DNA from 3 places in the Enterobacter cloacae complex sp. 394I7 genome. Region 2 is predicted to be linked to each of the others. Evidence: predicted binding sites of a transcription regulator. Region 2 holds the regulator's gene; each other region holds the start of a gene.

Region 1 (7,027 bases), on a different contig from region 2:
GCCAGAGCATATTCAGGTGATGATGGAAGCGCTGGGTCTCAGCCCACTCGGTACCGTGAAGACGCACGACTTTATCGTCAGGCAGGACAAACTCCAGTTCGCCCCAGACCAACCCGCGTTTACAGTGGATAGCCAGCAGTTGATTAAACGGAATGAGGTATTCGTGGCGTTCTCCGGAGACTTTCACTCCGGCATTAAGGAGGACAACCCTGTCGTAGGGGTGTTGCGCCAGGCGTTTGCCTAATGATGTTGCTTTCAGTTCCATGTCCAGCCGAATCCACGAAGAGATAATTTACCTGACAGTTTAACTGCCAGTTTTAAGGTGCTCCAGCCTAAAAAAACGTTACAATCACTGGGCGTTAATCATATCGAAAGGAACTGAGGGTTTATGCGTACTGTTCTGAATGTTTTGAATTTTGTGTTAGGCGGTTTTGCCACCACTCTTGCCTGGCTTTTTGCCACGCTGGTGAGTATCGTCCTTATTTTTACGCTCCCCCTGACCCGCTCCTGCTGGGAAATCACCAAACTCTCTTTCATCCCGTACGGGAATGAAGCCGTCCACGTTGACGAACTGAACCCGGAGAGCAAAAACGCACTGCTGAACACGGGAGGTACGGTTCTCAATATTCTGTGGCTGGTTTTCTTCGGCTGGTGGCTGTGTGTGATGCATATCTTTGCCGGTATTGCCCAGTGCATATCCATTATTGGTATTCCGGTGGGGATCGCGAACTTTAAGATTGCCGCCATCGCGCTTTGGCCAGTCGGGCGCAGGGTCGTTCCGGTAGAAGTGGCACAGGCGGCACGTGAAGCAAACGCGCGTCGTCGTTTTCAGTAAATAAGGACTGGCCGTGCTTATGCTAAGCCCACTGCTTCGCCGTTATACCTGGAACAGCATCTGGCTTTATAACGTCAGAATATTTATCGCACTTTGCGGCACGGTTGCCCTGCCGTGGTGGCTGAATGACGTAAAACTCACCATCCCGCTCACGCTGGGAGTGGTTGCGGGGGCGCTGGCGGATCTGGACGATCGCCTTGCCGGGCGCCTGCGTAATCTTGTGATTACGCTGGTCTGTTTTTTTATCGCGTCAGCCTCCGTGGAGCTGCTCTTCCCCTGGCCCTGGCTGTTTGCCATTGGCCTTACGCTCTCTACCAGCGGGTTTATTTTGCTTGGCGGCCTTGGGCAGCGCTATGCCACTATCGCCTTTGGTGCCCTGCTGATCGCCATTTACACCATGCTGGGTGTTTCCCTTTACGATCAATGGTACCAGCAACCCATACTGCTGTTGCTGGGGGCCATCTGGTATAACCTGCTGACGTTAACCGGGCATCTTATTTTTCCGGTTCGCCCTCTTCAGGACAACCTTGCCCGCAGCTTTGAGCAACTGGCCCACTATCTTGAGCTAAAATCCCGGCTCTTCGATCCGGATATCGAGGAGGAGAGCCAGTCTCCGCTTTACGATTTGGCTCTGGCCAACGGTCAACTGGTCGCCACACTTAACCAGACGAAAGCCTCACTGCTTACCCGTCTGCGGGGCGATCGCGGTCAGCGCGGAACGCGAAGAACCTTGCACTACTATTTCGCGGCGCAGGATATACATGAGCGTGCCAGCTCCTCGCACGTTCAGTATGCTGCCCTGCGCGAGAAGTTCCGCTACAGCGACGTGATGTTCCGCTTCCAGCGCCTGCTGTCGATGCAGTCTCAGGCATGCCAGCAGCTGGCACGCTCCATTTTGCTGCGTACGCCCTATCAACATGACCCGCGCTTCGAACGCGTATTTAGCCATCTTGATGCGGCGCTCGATCGCGTTCAGGCCAGTGGAACATCGCCGGAACATATTAAAGCACTGGGATTTTTGCTGAATAACCTGCGGGCGATAGATGCTCAGCTGGCTACCATTGAATCCGAGCAGGCGATGGCGCTCCCCGATAAAGATGTGGAGAATCAGCTTGCTGATGACAGCGTGCATAGCTTCAGCGATATGTGGCTGCGACTGAGCCGCAACTTTACGCCGGAATCGGCACTGTTTCGCCATGCGGTGAGGATGTCACTGGTGCTGTGCGTGGGTTATGCCATCATTCAGATAACCGGGTTACATCACGGTTACTGGATCCTGCTGACCAGCCTGTTTGTTTGCCAGCCAAACTATAACGCCACCCGCCACCGCCTTGCGCTACGTATTATTGGTACGCTGGTGGGCGTCGCTATTGGGCTGCCGGTGCTCTATTTCGTGCCCTCTGTCGAAGGCCAGCTGATCCTGATCGTTATTACCGGTGTGTTGTTCTTCGCCTTTCGTAATGTGCAGTATGCGCATGCCACAATGTTCATCACGTTGCTGGTGCTACTCTGCTTTAACCTGCTGGGTGAAGGATTTGAAGTGGCCCTGCCCCGCGTGATAGATACGCTGATTGGCTGCGCTATCGCCTGGGCGGCGGTCAGTTTTATCTGGCCGGACTGGCGGTTCCGTAATTTACCGCGTGTGGTAGACAGGGCGATGAACGCGAACTGTCGATACCTTGATGCCATCCTTGAGCAGTATCATCAGGGTCGCGATAACCGTCTGGCTTATCGTATCGCACGCCGCGATGCGCATAACTGTGATGCTGAACTGGCTTCGGTGGTCTCTAACATGTCCACGGAGCCTCGCGCCACGGCAGAAATTCGGGAAACGGCTTTCCGCCTGCTCTGCCTGAACCATACCTTCACCAGCTATATTTCGACGCTGGGTGCCCACCGTGAGAAATTGACTCACCCGGCCATCCTCGCCCTGCTGGATGATGCCGTATGCTATGTCGATGACGCGCTTCATCACCGACCAGCCGATGAGCCTCGCGTTCAACACGCGCTGGATGAACTGGCTCAGCGTATTACGCATATTGACCCGGGAAGCGACAGCAAAGCACCGCTGGTTCTTCAGCAGATTGGCCTCCTTATCGCTCTGCTGCCAGAAATTTGCCGACTGCAATTGCAGATCGCTACCTGGAGGAGTGATTCTCCTGTGGCTCAGGCAGCGCATTAAACCACTCCGTTAACTCCCGGCGAATTCCCGCCGGGAGTGCCGCTTCATGAAGTCCGGCGATGGCCCCTTCCAGTGCGAAGAGCACTTTAATGCTGAGCGCTTTATTCTTCGCCCGCATCTTCAGCCAGCTCGCACGGGCACCCAGCTCCCGCAGCGTCTCTTCATCAGTGATTCCGGCTTCAAAGAGCAGCACTTCAAGCTGAAAGGTGAGATTGGGCAAGTCCTTGAGGCGGTTTCGCCGATCACGCTGCGAACGCTCTTTTCGTGCCGCATTGAGCGCGAACGAGGAGAGCTGAAGCAGCCGTTCTCTGTCCTGCCACAGTCCGTCATCGACACGATAATAATTGAGCAGCACCGGACGACCCCGCTTCATGAGGGTTAAGAATGACGAGGCATTTTTTACACAGTATTTTGCACTTTCCTCACAGGCCCGGAGATACAGTTCCCCGTCGGAGACCATAGCGAAGACGGCATCATCTACGGCCAGGGTATACCCCCCGAACAGCGCACGATGGTGGATTTCACCTAAGGGTGAAAGGTATTCCTGGGATTTATAAATCCGTTCATAAGATATCTTTTTCATGATATTTCCCTTCAAAATCATAAAGTAACAACGAAATTTCTTACTAGCGGATCCGTTAGCAGGAAAATAGGCAACTTATCGTCGTTGAGCAAGATGATTTTTCCAGGCGCATCAATAATGAATGAATTTTGCGAGTCGCTTTCCGAAAATGAGGTTGATCTTTATGCATACAGGGGTTACTGTATATCCATACAGTAACTACAGGGCTGGAATGAATATGTACACTTCAGGCTATGCAAATCGCTCAACCTCTCTCTCTTCTTCCGCTGGCAATGTCACGCAGAATTCCACCGGGCGTGTTTCGACAGGGCTTATCAGTGAAGTGGTTTATCGTGAAGACCAGCCCCTGCTCACTCAACTTCTGCTATTGCCGTTATTACAACAGCTTGGTCAGCAGTCGCGCTGGCAGCTTTGGCTGACGCCTCAACAAAAACTGAGCCGTGAATGGGTGCAGTCCGCGGGCCTGCCGCTGACAAAGGTCATGCAAATTAACCAACTCTCTCCCTGCGATACTGTGGAATCGATGATCCGGGCGTTACGTACGGGGAATTACAGCGTGGTGATTGGATGGTTATCAGACGAATTGACCGATGAGGAACATTTTCGACTGACGGAAGCGGCTGAAGAAGGTAGTGCGATCGGGTTGATCATGCGTCCGGTTCGACCAGATTCTTATCGCAGAGGACAACTTTCTGGCCTAAAAATTCACTCAAATTTGTATCATTGAGGAAAATTAAGATTATTCCTGGAATTTTTTTTGACCACAAGATGCGATTTTAGTTCCAGGCGCCAAAACTGCGGCAAGGCTTGTCTGGTGCGGTTCTCCTTAATTTTATTGCACAAAACTCGTTCGAAAAATGTTAAATAATCGGTATACGGAACTTTTTTTTTCATATGCCTGACGGACTTCACACTTGTAAGTTTTCAGCTACGTTGTAGACTTTACATCGCCAGGGGTGCTCGGCCTAAGCCGAAGATATCGGTAGATTTATATTTGACCACGCCCCCCGGTGAAGGATTTAACCGTGAATCTCTATTGAGACCTTCATGGCGAATTTTGGATGATAACGAGGCGCAAAAAATGAAAAAGACAGCTATCGCGATTGCAGTGGCACTGGCTGGCTTCGCTACCGTAGCGCAGGCCGCTCCGAAAGATAATACCTGGTATGCAGGTGGTAAACTGGGCTGGTCTCAGTTCCATGACACCGGCTGGTACAACAGCAGCCTGAACAACGATGGCCCTACTCACGAGAGCCAGCTTGGTGCAGGTGCGTTCGGTGGCTATCAGGTTAACCCGTATGTTGGTTTTGAAATGGGTTACGACTGGTTAGGTCGTATGCCATACAAAGGCGACAACGTAAACGGCGCTTTTAAAGCTCAGGGCGTACAGCTGACCGCTAAACTGGGTTACCCAGTAACTGACGATCTGGACGTGTACACTCGTCTGGGCGGCATGGTATGGCGCGCTGACTCCAGCAACAGCATCGCTGGCGACGACCATGACACCGGTGTTTCCCCAGTATTCGCTGGTGGCGTTGAGTGGGCTATGACCCGTGATATCGCTACCCGTCTGGAATACCAGTGGGTTAACAACATCGGCGACGGCAACACCGTTGGTGTTCGTCCGGACAACGGCATGCTGAGCGTAGGTGTTTCCTACCGTTTCGGCCAGCAGGAAGATGCAGCGCCAATCGTTGCTCCAGCGCCGGCTCCAGCTCCAGAAGTACAGACCAAGCACTTCACTCTGAAGTCTGACGTTCTGTTCAACTTCAACAAAGCTACCCTGAAACCAGAAGGTCAGCAGGCACTGGATCAGCTGTACACCCAGCTGAGCAACCTGGATCCTAAAGACGGTTCTGTAGTGGTTCTGGGCTTCACCGACCGTATCGGTTCTGACGCTTACAACCAGAAACTGTCTGAGAAACGTGCTCAGTCTGTTGTTGATTACCTGATCTCTAAAGGTATCCCAGCTAACAAGATCTCCCCACGTGGTATGGGCGAAGCTAACCCAGTTACTGGCAACACCTGTGACAACGTTAAAGCTCGCGCTGCACTGATCGACTGCCTGGCTCCAGATCGTCGCGTAGAGATCGAAGTTAAAGGCATCAAAGACGTTGTAACTCAGCCAGCGGCATAAGTTATCGTCTTATAAAAAAACCCCGCATTGCGGGGTTTTTTATTATCTGAATCTGAAGAAAACAAAAATCTATTTCTTACCCAACAGAGCCTGAAGATCATTCTTCAGCGTCGACATCTGGTTGGCGTACTTCTCTTTATGCTCGGCATCTTCAATCAACTGCACTATCGTTTCTGACAGCGTTTTCCCACGCCGTTGCGCAAGCCCTGCCAGACGTTGCCAGACCATAAACTCCAGGTCGATGGATTTTTTGCGAGTGTGCTGATGCTCCGCATTAAAATGCCGCTTGCGACGCGCACGAATAGTTTGCTTCATCCGGTTTAACAACGCAGGATTAATGTGTTTCTCAATCCAGCCGTTAACCTGTACCGGTTCATTTTCGAGGGTCAGCAAAATATCCACGGCTTCTTGCGCTGCGCTGGCTTCGATGTAGCAGGTGATCAGCTCCCCTTCACGGTGCTTTTTGACCAGGTACTTCCATTTCCAGCCGCTTTCGAGATTTTCCAGTTGTTGATATTTCATTGCGATCTCAGTGTTACCACGTAACTCTGTTCAGAATATCAGTTTTTTGGCAATCTGCTGAAAAGAAATCATATCCTGTGAGTGAATGCAGCCAATCACCCTGCCGAAATGCCCAATCCTTCTTGGGTAGAGCCCCCCGCTTACGGTATACTCCACGCTTTTACATCTAACTAAAAAACATCAACTTTGACCATTACGAAACTTGCATGGCGTGACCTCGTTCCGGATACCGAGAGCTATCAGGAACTGTTTGCACGACCCGATCTCGCAAAAGAACACGAATTCATCCTTAGCGATACGCAACCCCGTTTGCATTATGCGCTGGAGCAGGTGTTAAGCCCCTGGGCAACATCACCCTTCATGATGCTCAAGGCCCCGGAAGAAGCGGAATATCTGACGCTTCTGGGTGATGCCATGCGCCAGTTGCGACCGCAAGCGAACGCCGTCTTTGGCGGCCAATATCGTATCGCGGGACATGATGTCACATTCGAACCGGCAGAGCAGCCCGACGATCGCTTTGCTGCCAGGGGTGAAGTGATTACCGCTAACTGGGTCGAGGCTGAACAACTCTTTGGTTGTCTGCGCCAGTTTAACGGTGAGCTCTCGCTGCAACCTGGGCTGGTGCACCGCGCGAATGGCGGCGTATTGATCATCTCGTTGCGCACCCTTCTCTCACAACCTCTGCTGTGGATGCGCCTGAAAACGGTGGTTAATCAGCAGCGTTTTGACTGGGTTGGCTACGACGAGTCTCGTCCCCTGCCTGTCTCA
Region 2 (7,027 bases):
TCTGCCACCAGCGATGCATTGCCCATCAGACACGCGCCGAACATGCCGTTCTGCACACGATCGGACGGACAGCCAACGTTAAGGTTAATCTCGTCATAGCCGCGCGCTTCTGCAAGCTTCGCACACTGCGCCAGCGCAGCGGGATCGCTACCGCCAAGCTGCAGCGCAACCGGATGCTCTTCTTCGCTGTAGGCCAGATAGTCGCCCTTTCCGTGAATAATTGCTCCGGTGGTCACCATTTCGGTGTACAGCAGCGTATGGCGGGAGAGCTGACGCAGGAAGTAGCGACAGTGTCTGTCCGTCCAGTCGAGCATCGGCGCAATGGAGAAACGGTGTGCAGGGAAAGCAGTCTGTAATTCTGACGACATGGCGAAGTTTTAAGCATCTGGTGAAAAGGGGGCGCTACTATAGCACAAAGAAAAGCCGGAGGCGCAGCGCCTCCGGTGCACTTTAGAAGGTCATGCTCAGCTGGGCGCCTGCGCCCCAGGTCTCGTCTTCACCGTACAGGCCCATCAGGTCGACATGGACCGTGTTAAACGGTGCAAAACCGACACCGCCAGTAAAGACATTGCTGTCGTTACCTTTCATGTCAGCACGGAAACCCGCACGCACCGCCAGCCAGTTCAGCGGCGTCACTTCGGCGCCTACGCCAACATACTGAGAAGTGTCTTCGCTTTTGAAGCCTTTGGTTTCCGTCAGATCGCCATCGGCGGTTAACGTCACCAGATCGTTATGCCAGGCGGCACCCGCGGTAACCAGAGGGCGGATCTGGTAGGTGTCTTTATAGCTCACCACCTCCCCCGTGCGCCCGTTGCGGATGCGAATGTCTTTGGTGTCGATATCGCGTGACATCAGGTTTTGCCCGCTCACGCCGACCGTCCAGTGCTCACCAAAATCGGCCGCGATACCGGCATCAACGTTAAAGCCGGTGTCGTCAGTACGGTAGCGACTGTCGTTCCACTTGTTGCTGTCATAATCGTAAATGGAGGTGGTGTAGTTATAGACCCAGGTCTTTTGCAGTTTTGGAGTCACGCCAACAGACACCGGAACACCGCCAAGCTCGAACTGACGCGCCACCGCGATACCATAGTCGGAGACAATTGCCGCCCGGCCAGACGCCGTTGAGTTGAGGTTTTTCGTGATTTGATCGGTGCCGTTCAGTGCAGCGTCCAGTGCAACGCCGGCAGCCACCGCATCGCTGCGTTGAATACCGCGCAGGTAATCAATATCTTGCTGATCAATAGAAGAACTGACGCGTCCGTGGGCATAGCCTTTAGCCATAAAGGCCACGGAAAGGACATCGTTAGGAATACTGACGGCTATCCCCGCACCCGCCGTGGCGCGTGCCGTTTTGCCCTTGAGATAATCCAGCTCATCGGCGAGATCTTTCGCCGCGCCCTGGAACTGGTTGATGGAACCTAACGGGTTGGTAATGATCTCAATCGGTGTAAGGTTATCAACCACGTCTTTGTAATGGTTGATTTTATCGTTGATGGTATCAATCTCATCCTGAAGATTGTCTTCATCGGTCACCTGCACGCCAGCGGACGGTAAAATGACCGTCACATCGTCGTCCGGTTTCGCCTTCGCCAGTAGCGCAGGGTTGATTAACGCCCCGCTGCCATAGTTTCCGGCCGCGACACCCGTGCCCCCCATGGCGTCGCTACGTGATTCTGTCCAGGTATTGGCTGCTCCCGCCTGATTTGCCATAAACAAGGAGACAGCGATGCTAACCACCGAAAATTTAAAATGTTTTTTCACAGTATGCTCGTCTTATAGTCTGTTATTAAATAACCCCTGTCTGTTATCTCCCAAACAGGAACGAACTATTGCTGTGAATAAGTGCAAAAAGACCCGCTATTTCCTTAAGTTAAATTCCCGCCAGGCCTGTTGTTATTTGTGACGGCCCTCAATATTTATAGAAGAGGAAATTATTTTTTCCCAGGTTTTCCATCGTGCGGTCCGAAAAACTGAGGAGGGTGGTCTACCCAGCGATCTTCGCGCGTGGCGGCGTACTCCGGATTAAGCGGGTAATAGATACGGTTATGCTTCTTGTTGGCCTCACCGACCACCAGAAGCCGTACCTCTTCGCCGGTGTTGTTGATGAAGGTATGACAGACCCCGGTTCCGGCGGGAAAGCCCACGCTGTCGCCAGGTTCAAGTTTCCATAAATATCCGTTAATCCAGGCTTCAGGGTAGCCTTCAAGCACGTAGATAAACTCTTCTTCGTCGCTTTCAGCATGTGGATAAGAGGTCCGTCGGCCTGGCGGTAAACGCTCATGGTGTATACCAATGCGTCCAAGACCGAGCTTACGCGCCAGCGGTGCGCCAATGGAAAAACGTTCACTACTGTCGGGATAGGTTGAGTCATCTGCGCCTTCTATGTCGCGCCAGTGTCGAATACAGTCAGGTCTTTTCATCGTTTATTCCCCGGATTGCGTTGCGTCAGGTATAGCACAGCCTGGCGGATCTCGGTGTTTTTAGCAGAACATGATAAAGTGGGGGTTTTCCAGCCTATAACATCCGGGGTGCTAAATGGATAAGTCCACAAAAGAGCTGTTAGCGCAGGCAGAAAAGCTGTGCGTGCAACGCAATGTGCGCCTGACTCCGCAGCGCCTTGAAGTATTACGTTTGATGAGCCTGCAGCAGGGCGCGATCAGCGCGTACGATCTGCTTGATCTGCTGCGCGAAAGCGAGCCACAGGCTAAACCGCCAACGGTGTACCGCGCGCTGGATTTCCTGCTGGAACAGGGCTTTGTGCATAAAGTTGAATCGACAAACAGCTATGTGCTGTGCCATCTGTTCGATCAGCCAACCCATACGTCGGCCATGTTTATCTGCGATCGCTGCGGCAGCGTGAAGGAAGAAGGTGCGGAAGGCGTTGAAGATATTATGCATACGCTGGCAGCCAAAATGGGCTTTGCGTTGCGTCATAACGTGATTGAAGCGCACGGCCTGTGTTCAGCCTGCGTAGAGGTAGAAGCCTGTCGTCACCAGGATGAGTGCCAGCACGACCATTCGGTACTGGTGAAGAAAAAGCCGCGTTAACGGCAAAAGAAAAGGCGGCCCGAAGCCGCCCTCAGGGGGAGTAAAGGATTACCAGCGATAATCGTTACGGGTTTCCCAGTCTTTCACTTCGTTTTCAGCACGATCTTTCTCGTAGCCGTAACGTTCCTGAATTTTACCCACCAGCTGATCGCGTTTACCTTCGATGATGGTCATATCATCATCCGTCAGCTTACCCCACTGTTCTTTCGCTTTACCTTTGAACTGCTTCCAGTTGCCGCCGATTTCGTCTTTATTCATAATCGTGTCCTCGTGTTAAGCGTCTGTAGGTTTCGTCCGCTTCGTTCTTTTCTGCTGGACGTGATTATTATTGTAGTTAAGGATCCGGCAGTTGTTTTTATATTCGGAATCTTTAACCGTCACGATATATCGTGGCGGGAAGGCAGCCAGGTGTTATTTCGCCAGTGACGATGCCAGATAAAGGCCAGCGATAGACCACGTAACGCGAGGAAAACCGCCAGAGCCAGCCACAAACCGTGGTTGCCCAGATACGGCAGCGTCAGCAACGTCAGACCAAATCCCGCCGCAGCGACCGCCATGCTATTGCGCATCTCCGCACCTCGCGTCGCGCCAATAAACATGCCGTCCAGCAGATAACACCACACGCCCACCACCGGTAAGATTGCCTGCCAGAAGAGATAGTGACTCGCCAGTTCGCGCAGCGATGGGAGGGAGGTGAGTAAGGCAACGATCTGTTCACCCAGACAGGCGTAAATGAGTGCAAACACCAGCGCCACCAGGCCTGACTGACGACAGGCGGCCCGCCACACCTCGCGGAGCTGGCCGCTTTCGCGTGCGCCATACGCTTGCCCGGAATGGGCTTCAACGGCATAGGCAAAGCCATCCAGCGCATACGCGGTAAAGGTCAGCAGCGTCATCAGGACCGCATTAACCGCGACGATCTCCGGCCCAAGTCGCGCCCCGAAGACCGTCAGCGCGCCAAAGCAGAGCTGAAGCAGTAACGAGCGCAGCATAATGTCGCGGTTAAGCGCCAGCAGCGTGCGGATATTACCGCGCCACGCGGTTTTGAGCACCGTAAGCGAGATACCGCGCAGGGCCAGCACGCGCCAGACCATCCACAGGCCGATGAAAAAGGTACCGTATTCTGCAATTGCCGTCGCCAGCGCGGCGCCCTGCACGTTCATATGCAGACCCATCACCAGCCAGACATCAAGCACGATGTTGAGAAGATTACCTGCCACCAGCAGAATGACTGGCGCACGGGCATACTGCACGCCGAGTAACCAGCCAAGCAGGACCAGGTTCGCCAGTGATGCGGGCGCGCTGAGCCAGCGAATTTCAAGGAAGCGTCGCGCCTGCTCAAGTACCGCCTCGCTCCCGCCAACGACATGCAGCGCCAGATCAAACAGTGGCGTGCGCAACACCACGATCAGCGCACCCGCGCCCAGGGCAAGGATCAAGGGTTGTACCAGCGCACGCGCCAGACGCAACGGATCTTTTGCGCCATACGCCTGAGCCGTAAGCCCGGTGGTACTCATGCGCAAAAAGAGCAGCAGCATAAAAAGGAAGCTGGTTGCCGTCGCGCCGATCGCGACGCCGCCCAGATAAACGGGGGAATCCAGATGACCAATAACAGCCGTGTCTACCAGTCCCAGCAGAGGGACGGTGATATTGGAAAAAATCATTGGCAGTGCAAGACGCCACAATGCCTTATCTGATGTCGTCAGCAGTGACATGAAAAATACCGGCAGTGGAGATTGAATCAGGCTACGGCAGGTCCGTAGCCTGTTATGACATGATTACAGCCATTCACCGTTGCGGATAACCCCAACAGCCAGCCCTTCAATAGAGAAGTTATGTTCGCGGAGATCCACCACAATCGGGGAGAACTCGTTGTTTTCAGGCAGTAACTGGACGGTGTTACCCTGCTTTTTCAGACGCTTAACGGTAACTTCATCGTCAATACGCGCGACCACAACTTGCCCGTTGCGCACGTCCTGGGTTTTATGAACTGCGAGCAGATCGCCGTCCAGAATACCGATATCTTTCATCGACATGCCGCTGACGCGCAGCAGGAAATCTGCGCTCGGTTTAAACATGCCCGGGTCAACCTGGTAGTGACCTTCAATATGCTGTTGTGCCAGCAAAGGTTCACCTGCCGCGACACGGCCCACCAGCGGAATGCCTGTCTCTTCTTCCACCAGCAGACGGATGCCACGCGAAGCGCCCGATACAATCTCAATGACGCCTTTACGCGCCAGCGCTTTCAGGTGTTCTTCGGCAGCATTCGGAGAACGGAAACCCAGACGCTGAGCGATCTCCGCACGCGTGGGTGGCATACCCGTCTGGCCGATATGATCCCGGATGAGATCAAACACCTCTTGCTGCCTGGTCGTTAACGCTTTCATTCCGCCCCCTGGGTGTATATACAGTTATGCTGTGAGTATATACAGTCAAAGGCGATTTTGGAACCAAAAACTGCACAAAAAACCAGGGACTTAATTATTTCTCGAGGCTTATCGGAAATGTGACCAAAGCAGCGTGACCCAGGTGATGACCGCAGTGATAATCGCCAGCAATACGGCAGCAGACCCCATGTCTTTCGCCCGGCCGGAGAGCTCATGGAAATCAGAACCGATACGGTCCACCACGGCCTCAATAGCGCTATTGAGAATTTCCACTATCATCACCAACAGCACGGAGCCGATCAACAAAACGCGGGTAATCGCATCAACATCAAGGAAACAGGCGATAATCACCGCGATGATAGCGGCGACGCCCTCCTGGCGAAATGCGGCTTCATTGACCCACGCGGCACGGAAACCTTTCCATGAATAGCCGGCGGCTTTGATGATTCGGGTTAACCCAGTGGTATTATTGGCCATTAAAAGAACCTTTTAATTAAAATAGCGTCAGTAACAGTAGGCGCAGCGTGTTTCGCTGCTGCCTGAAGTATGACGGGTAACAACAGAAATTTTGCGCGCTTTCTGTTATCCTTGCGCCGCAATTGCATTATTAACCAGAGGCTTTACATCGTTTATGTCCGGCTGGCCACGAATTTACTACAAATTACTTAATTTACCATTAAGCGTCCTGGTAAAAAGCAAGTCTATCCCAGCGGAACCCGCGCTGGAATTGGGGCTCGATACGTCACGCCCAATTATGTACGTTTTGCCTTATAACTCGAAGGCAGACCTACTGACGCTTCGCGCCCAGTGTCTGGCGCATGATTTACCTGACCCGCTTGAACCCCTCGAAGTCGACGGCACTCTGCTGCCGCGCTATGTGTTCATTCACGGCGGGCCGCGCGTGTTTACCTATTACACGCCAAAGGAAGAGTCCATCAAGCTTTTCCACGACTATCTCGACCTGCACCGCAGCAATCCGGGTCTGGATGTGCAGATGGTGCCGGTATCGGTGATGTTTGGTCGCCGCCCGGGCAGAGAGAAAGGTGAAGAGAACCCACCGCTGCGCATGCTTAACGGCATTCAGAAATTCTTCGCGGTCTCCTGGCTGGGACGTGACAGCTTCGTGCGTTTCTCCCCGTCCGTTTCGCTGCGCCGTATGGCGGACGAACACGGCACCGACAAGATTATCGCGCAGAAACTGGCGCGCGTGGCGCGTATGCACTTCGCCCGTCAGCGTCTGGCTGCCGTCGGTCCACGTCTTCCTGCACGTCAGGACCTGTTCAACAAGCTGCTGGCCTCCAAAGCGATTGCCAGGGCCGTTGAAGACGAAGCGCGCAGCAAAAAGATTTCCCATGAGAAAGCACAGCAGAACGCTATTGCACTGATGGAGGAGATTGCCGCGAACTTCTCTTACGAGATGATTCGTCTTTCCGATCGTATTCTGGGCTTTACGTGGAACCGCCTCTATCAGGGCATCAACGTTCATAACGCCGAGCGCGTACGCCAGCTGGCCCATGATGGCCATGAGATTGTCTATGTCCCCTGCCACCGCAGCCACATGGACTATCTGCTCCTCTCCTATGTGCTCTATC
Region 3 (7,027 bases), on a different contig from region 2:
AAGCTGTCCTGTACCTGACGACGAAAGCCGTCCAGCTGTTCACGCAGGGGCGTTAGCAGGCTATTCAGGCTTTGGCGGTTTTGTTCGTCTACGCGGCGGTTGCTGTGTTCAAAAATGCGGTTCGCGAGGTTCTCGAACTGCTCGCTGAGGCGTTGCTCGCTGTTCATCATCTGGCGGATTTTATCTTCCGCATGCAGCTGGGTGGATTCGAGGCGGGTAGTCACTTCGCGGAGATCGGCCTCCAGTGAGGTGTTGATATCGCGAAGATTGCGCAGCTCGTTGTTGAGCAGTTCGCATTCGTCACGCCAGTGTTCGCTCAGCGCAACCTGCTGTTTTGCTGCGCTTAAATCGGCGACTATCTCTTCGCGCTCGGCCAGCTGATCGGCCTTTTGTTGCGCGTGCTGGTAGCTGGAAATCAGCCAGCCTGCCCCCACGCCCACCAGCGCAATCACTGCATAAATCAGGATTGAGATATCCACAATGCCCCCTGCATCAACGTATTACCTGCACAAAATAGAATTGTGCTGTATAAACGTCCAGTTTGAAAGGGTTTTCCTGCGAGGCGCTACGCAAAAAAAAGGCCGAACGGGTCGGCCTTTTTTCGTATAAGAAGGGATTAGATCAGGCGACGCGCTGCTTCAACCACGATTTTCACAGCATGACTTTCGGTCTGCTTCATGGTTTCCGCGTTCGGGATCTCCTGCTGGGTACGGTTGACGATAACGCCCGCCACCATACCGGCACGCAGACCCTGGCTTGCGCACATGGTCAGCAAGGTTGCAGATTCCATTTCGTAGTTCATTACGCCCATAGACTGCCACTCTTCCATAGAACCTTTGAAACGGCTTACCACGCGGCCGGAGAAGGTGTCATAACGCTCCTGGCCTGGGTAGAAGGTATCAGAAGAGGCGGTCACGCCTACGTGGGTGGTTGCGCCAACGGATTTCGCGGCTTCAACCAGTGCGGTGGTGCATTCGAAATCCGCCACCGCCGGGAATTCCATAGGGGCAAAGTGCAGACTCGCGCCGTCCAGACGCACGGAAGCGGTTGTCACCAGCACGTCGCCAACGTTGATATGCGGCTGAATGGCACCGGTAGTCCCGATACGCAGGAAAGTACGAATGCCCAGCTGCGCCAGCTCTTCAACAGCAATTGAGGTGGACGGGCCACCGATACCGGTAGAACAGACGATCACCGCTTTGCCATCCAGCTCAGCGCGCCAGGTGGTGAATTCACGATGGGCAGCAAGCTTAACCGGCTTATCCATCAGCGCGGCGATCTTTTCCACACGCTCAGGATCGCCCGGGACGATAGCCAGCGTAGCCCCTTGTAAATCGTTTTTAGTGAGGCCGAGATGAAAAACATCAGACTTAGACATAGGTGACTCCTCTGTGGGTCGGTTAGTCAGAAGAAGTAAAAAGGTACTTTACAGAAGCAGTAAGCAGAATTACGTGACACATCTCACCATGAATGAAAATGATTGCAGTAAATTTCCATGAAATAGTGATTCACATCACATTAACAAGTTATATCGTCAGGTGCTGCACAAAAGATAGACCGTTTCAGGCACTGTGAATTGTTAACCTGGTGACTATATTTACCTTTGCGCTAACTCATTGGTACGGAGAATGCCATGACTGAAAAAACCGGTTTTGCACCTGCAGCGGCCCCTCATGCATCAACCATCGTCTCAACACCTGAAGAGGCCATTACGGCAGGTGAGACCTCCATCCCCTCGCAGGGGGAGAATATGCCTGCTTACCACGCGCGGCCAAAATCGGCCGACGGCCCGCTGCCCATCGTGATTGTGGTTCAGGAAATTTTCGGCGTTCACGAACATATTCGCGACCTTTGCCGCCGTCTGGCGCTGGAAGGTTATCTGGCCGTTGCGCCAGAGCTCTATTTCCGTCAGGGCGATCCGAACGACTACAGTGATATACCGACGCTGTTCAGCAACCTGGTCAGCAAAGTGCCGGATGCACAGGTACTGGCCGATCTGGACCACGTGGCCAGTTGGGCTGCGCGCAATGGCGGCGACGCACATCGTCTGATGGTGACGGGTTTCTGCTGGGGAGGACGTATCAGCTGGTTGTATGCCGCACATAATCCGCAGCTTAAAGCCGCCGTTGCCTGGTACGGCAAACTGGTGGGGGAGAAAACGCTGAACTCGCCGAAGCATCCCGTTGATATCGCCACCGAGTTAAATGCCCCAGTCTTAGGGCTGTATGGCGGCCAGGACACCGGGATCCCGCTTGATACGGTAGAGACCATGCGCCATGCGCTCCGTGCAGCCAATGCAAAAGCTGAAATCATCGTTTACCCGGATGCCGGCCACGCCTTTAATGCCGACTATCGTCCGAGCTATCACGCGGAATCGGCTAAAGATGGCTGGCAGCGGATGCTGGCATGGTTCAGCCAGTACGGCGGGAAAAAAGCGTAAAACAAAAGCCCGGTCGCGGCTACGCCTTGCCGGGCTTCGGATTTATCAGGCCTGACGCAAATTCTGCGCCGCCCTGACCATGTTCGCGAGTGCCGCGCGGGTCTCCGGCCAGCCGCGGGTTTTCAGTCCGCAGTCCGGGTTGACCCACAGGCGCTCAGCCGGGATCCGCTGGGCGGCTTTTTTCAGCAGGCTCTCAATCCACTCCACGCTCGGTACGTTCGGGGAGTGGATGTCGTAGACACCCGGCCCAATTTCGTTTGGATACTCGAACTCTTCGAAGGACTCCAGCAGTTCCATGTCTGAACGCGACGTTTCGATGGTGATCACGTCGGCATCCAGCGCGGCAATCGAATCCATAATGTCGTTAAATTCGCAGTAACACATGTGGGTGTGGATCTGCGTGTCGTCTTTCGCGACCGCGGCGTTGAGGCGGAAAGCCTCCACACCCCACTTCAGATAAGCATCCCAGTCACTGCGACGCAGCGGCAAACCTTCGCGTAGCGCCGGTTCATCAATCTGGATGATGCCGATACCCGCCGCTTCCAGATCGGCCACTTCATCACGCAGCGCCAGCGCAATCTGTTTGGCGATGGTTTCACGGGTCACATCTTCACGCGGGAAGGACCAGCAGAGGATCGTCACCGGGCCGGTCAGCATCCCTTTCACCGGTTTGTCGGTCAGGGACTGGGCGAATTTTGCCCACTCTACGGTGATCGCTTGCGGGCGGCTGACGTCACCAATCACCACCGGTGGCTTCACACAGCGGGAACCATAGCTCTGCACCCAACCGTTCTGCGTAAAGACGAAACCGTCCAGATGTTCGCCGAAGTATTCCACCATATCGTTACGCTCGGCTTCACCGTGTACCAGCACGTCCAGACCTAAACGTTCCTGCTCAACAATCGCCTGTCTGATGTGCTCAGCGATACCGGTGCGGTAGTGATTCGCATCGAGGTTGCCTTTTTTGAAATCCAGACGCAGGCCGCGGATCTCCGTCGTCTGCGGGAAGGAGCCGATGGTGGTGGTTGGCCACGCTGGCAGGTTGAAGCGGGCACGCTGGGCTTCGGCACGCACCTCATAGGGGCTCTGACGCTGGCTGTCCTGCGCGGTAATGGCCGCCAGACGTTTTTCGACCGCCGGGTTGTGGACGCGTGCCGAATGACGACGCGCCTGAATGGGGGCGCTCCAGTCGGTAATGGCCGTGGTGTCACCGCTATTTAACGCATCACGCAGCAGCGCCAGCTCTTCACATTTTTGCAGCGCAAAGGCAAACCAGCTCTTCACCTCGGGATCCAGACGGGTTTCCACACTCAGATCGATTGGGCTGTGCAGCAGAGAGCAGGAGGAGGCCACCCACAGCTCACGTTTGCCGACGATATCTTTAATCTGTGCATATTTCTCGCTCAGATCGGCGCGCCAGACGTTACGGCCATTCACCAGTCCGGCCGAGAGTAGCCACTCTTCGGGCAGACGTTTGTGCAGTTCGGCCAGGTCATCTTTGCCGTGGACCAGGTCAACATGAAGACCCTGAACCGGCAGCGCAGTAATAGTACTCAGGTTCGGCGTCACGCCTTCAAAATAGGTGGTCAGCAATAGCTTCACCTGACCAGTAAGGGCATCGTAAGCGGGTTTAAACGCTTTTAGCCACGCCTGCGACAGCTCCAGCACCAGTGCAGGCTCATCGATTTGCACCCACTGAATTCCGCGTTTACCCAGTTCAATCAGCACCTGTTTGTAGACCGGCAGAATATCGTTCAGCAGGCTGAGACGGTCAAACTGCTCGCCTTTCACTTTACCCAGCCACAAATACGTTACCGGCCCCAGCAATACCGGTTTCACCTGGTGGCCCAGCGCCAGCGCTTCATCGACTTCGTCGAGCAACTGGGTCCAGCTCAGTTTGAACTGCTGGCCTTTCACAAATTCCGGCACCATATAGTGATAGTTGGTGTTGAACCACTTGGTCATTTCCGCCGCTGCCGCAGGCTCTCCCGTTGGCGCACGACCACGGCCAATGCGGAACAGGGTGTCGATATCTACCGATCCATCTTTGTTCTGATGACGAGCCGGCACGTTGCCAAGCAGCAGGCTGGTGGTCAGAACATGGTCGTACCAGGCGAAATCGCCCACGGGCAGCAGGTCAATGCCCGCCTGCTTTTGCTGTTCCCAGTGGCGCGCACGCAGTTCGCGGCCCACTGCCAGCAATTCTTCACGGCCAGAGGTACCTGCCCAGTAACTTTCCTGCGCTTTTTTCAGCTCGCGGCGAAGGCCAACGCGAGGGAAACCGAGAGTGTGATTGCGAATTGTCATGGTGTGTCCCCTGTGAATTTTTGGTATTTAGCCATCCAGATGTTTACACATCCATAATTGGCAGTTACTGTATATTCCTCAAGCGCAAAATGTTCATGGCGAAGTGAAGGACTTTCATGATCGAGATTAAACACCTGAAAACGCTACAAGCGTTGCGAAATTGCGGTTCTCTCGCGGCGGCGGCAGCCACGCTGCACCAGACCCAGTCCGCCCTTTCTCACCAGTTCAGCGATCTGGAACAACGCCTCGGCTTTCGTCTTTTTGTGCGTAAGAGCCAGCCGCTACGCTTTACGCCTCAGGGCGAGATCCTGCTGCAGCTGGCTAATCAGGTGCTGCCGCAAATAGCCAGCGCGCTGCAGTCCTGTAACGAGCCGCAGCAAACCAGGCTGCGTATCGCCATTGAGTGTCACAGCTGTATTCAATGGCTGACACCCGCGCTTGAGAACTTCCGCCAGAGGTGGCCGCAGGTGGAGATGGATTTCAAATCCGGCGTGACGTTCGACCCGCAGCCGTCGCTCCAGCAGGGCGAACTGGATCTGGTGATGACCTCAGACATTCTGCCCCGCAGCGGCCTGCACTATTCGCCAATGTTTGATTATGAGGTACGGCTGGTGCTGGCTCCGGATCATCCGCTGGCCAGTAAAACGCGTATCACCCCGGAAGATTTAGCCAGTGAAACGCTGCTGATTTACCCGGTACAGCGCAGTCGGCTGGATATCTGGCGTCATTTCCTGCAGCCAGCCGGCATTAGCCCGCAGCTCAAAAGCGTGGATAACACCCTGCTGTTGATTCAGATGGTTGCTGCCAGAATGGGCATCGCGGCGCTACCACACTGGGTTGTGGAGAGTTTTGAACGCCAGGGTCTGGTTGTCACTAAAACCCTGGGTGAGGGACTATGGAGCCGGCTGTACGCCGCCGTGCGCGATGGCGAGCAGCGTCAGCCGATTACGGAAGCGTTTATTCGCTCTGCGCGGAACCACGCGTGCGACCATCTTCCGTTTGTGCGGAGCGCGGAGCGACCCAACGGCGATGGACCCACAGCGAAGCCAGAATCACTGCTCCCCCAATAAGGAAGCTCGGCCAGTGAGGCTGCTGCTGCCAGATGGCAAGGTTCACCAGCAGCCCTGCAGGCACATGCACGTTGTTCATGATCCCCAGCGTACCGGCGTCTACCTGCGTAGCGCCGTAGTTCCACATGAAGTACCCCAGCCCCGATGCCACCACGCCCAGCCAGACCAGAACGCCCCACTGCAGGCTTGTCGTCGGGAGCTTTTGCGGGTTGCCGAGCATAAACCATGCCGCCACCGCGACGATAGCTGCCCCCATATAGAACCAGGCGAACGCGTTATGCTGTGGCATCGGACGGGTTTCCATCAGGCGCTTGTACCCGACCATACCGATGGCAAAGCTGAGGTTCGCCAGCTGCACGAACATCAGCCCGGTCCAGAAGTGGTCGCTCACTTTGTCGTAGCGAATAATCGCCGCCCCGATCACCGCCAGCGCCGCGCTCAACAGATATCCCCAGCGCAAACGACGTTTGCTGAGCAGATCGTAAATCAGCGTGATATAGAGCGGCGTAAGCACGGTGAAAAGCAGAAATTCAGAGACAGACAGGTAGACGTAAGCCCGGAAGCTGAACAGGTACATGATGCCGAGCTGCATCGCCCCCACCAGCATGTACAGCAAAATGGTCTTCAGCGATTGCCCGCGTGTACGCAGGAAGGGCAGGAATACCAGCGCCGCCAGCCCCACGCGCATCAGCACCGAGAAGTAGCTGTCGACGTGCCCGGCGAGGTACTCGCCAATCAGGCTAAAAGAGAAGGCCCACAGGATAGTGGTAATAATGAGTAGCGCCACAATGCTTGTCTCTCAGAAAGAAGGACAGGCATTGTAGCGAACTCTTTAGTTGACAACTGAGCAATAAACAATCAAATGAAGATTATTCAAGGAACAGTTTGCGCAGGTATTTTGGTACCGCGTTGTCAGCGTTAGACCCAATCACTTCCAGTTCCGGGTGCAGGTCTTTCAGACGCTGGTGTGCATTCTGCATAATGCAGCCTTTGCCCGCCATAGAGAGCATCTCGGCGTCGTTCATGCCATCACCGAAGGCGATACAGTCTTTCAGTTCGAAGCCCAGACGTTTTGCTACGGCTTCCAGCGCGTGCCCTTTGGAAACACCCCCCGCCATAACTTCCAGACAGGTCAGGGTCGAGAAACTCACGTTGACGCGGTCACCCCAACGCGCATTAATCGCCTGTTCCAGCGGCAACAACGCTTCGT

Evidence for each region. The regulator LexA, encoded in region 2, represses DNA repair genes until DNA is damaged. The targets are predictions, from matches to a motif close to TNCTGTATGTACATACAGNA.
Region 1: a site for LexA is predicted at 3,778-3,797, ahead of sulA (SOS-induced cell division inhibitor SulA). Genes of this name have one in related genera too.
Region 3: a site for LexA is predicted at 4,813-4,832, ahead of metR (HTH-type transcriptional regulator MetR). Genes of this name have one in related genera too.

The regions. Positions count from the first base shown of each region.
Region 1 is NZ_JBXWCR010000001.1:543,798-550,824, reverse strand. It holds gene helD (DNA helicase IV) at 1-265, opposite strand, end outside; gene AC2FAP_RS02590 (YccF domain-containing protein) at 389-835, shown strand; gene yccS (YccS family putative transporter) at 855-3,017, shown strand; gene AC2FAP_RS02580 (TfoX/Sxy family DNA transformation protein) at 2,974-3,600, opposite strand; gene sulA (SOS-induced cell division inhibitor SulA) at 3,818-4,327, shown strand; gene ompA (porin OmpA) at 4,682-5,737, shown strand; gene matP (macrodomain Ter protein MatP) at 5,807-6,259, opposite strand; gene AC2FAP_RS02560 (AAA family ATPase) at 6,446-7,027, shown strand, end outside.
Region 2 is NZ_JBXWCR010000009.1:63,710-70,736, forward strand. It holds gene dusA (tRNA dihydrouridine(20/20a) synthase DusA) at 1-368, opposite strand, end outside; gene AC2FAP_RS21280 (conjugal transfer protein TraF) at 451-1,710, opposite strand; gene AC2FAP_RS21285 (cupin domain-containing protein) at 1,932-2,420, opposite strand; gene zur (zinc uptake transcriptional repressor Zur) at 2,536-3,048, shown strand; gene AC2FAP_RS21295 (CsbD family protein) at 3,097-3,306, opposite strand; gene dinF (MATE family efflux transporter DinF) at 3,426-4,763, opposite strand; gene lexA (transcriptional repressor LexA) at 4,827-5,435, opposite strand; gene AC2FAP_RS21310 (diacylglycerol kinase) at 5,544-5,912, opposite strand; gene plsB (glycerol-3-phosphate 1-O-acyltransferase PlsB) at 6,067-7,027, shown strand, end outside.
Region 3 is NZ_JBXWCR010000013.1:56,716-63,742, reverse strand. It holds gene rmuC (DNA recombination protein RmuC) at 1-479, opposite strand, end outside; gene udp (uridine phosphorylase) at 617-1,378, opposite strand; gene AC2FAP_RS23345 (dienelactone hydrolase family protein) at 1,634-2,440, shown strand; gene metE (5-methyltetrahydropteroyltriglutamate--homocysteine S-methyltransferase) at 2,486-4,747, opposite strand; gene metR (HTH-type transcriptional regulator MetR) at 4,864-5,817, shown strand; gene AC2FAP_RS23330 (carboxylate/amino acid/amine transporter) at 5,705-6,604, opposite strand; gene yigL (sugar/pyridoxal phosphate phosphatase YigL) at 6,687-7,027, opposite strand, start outside.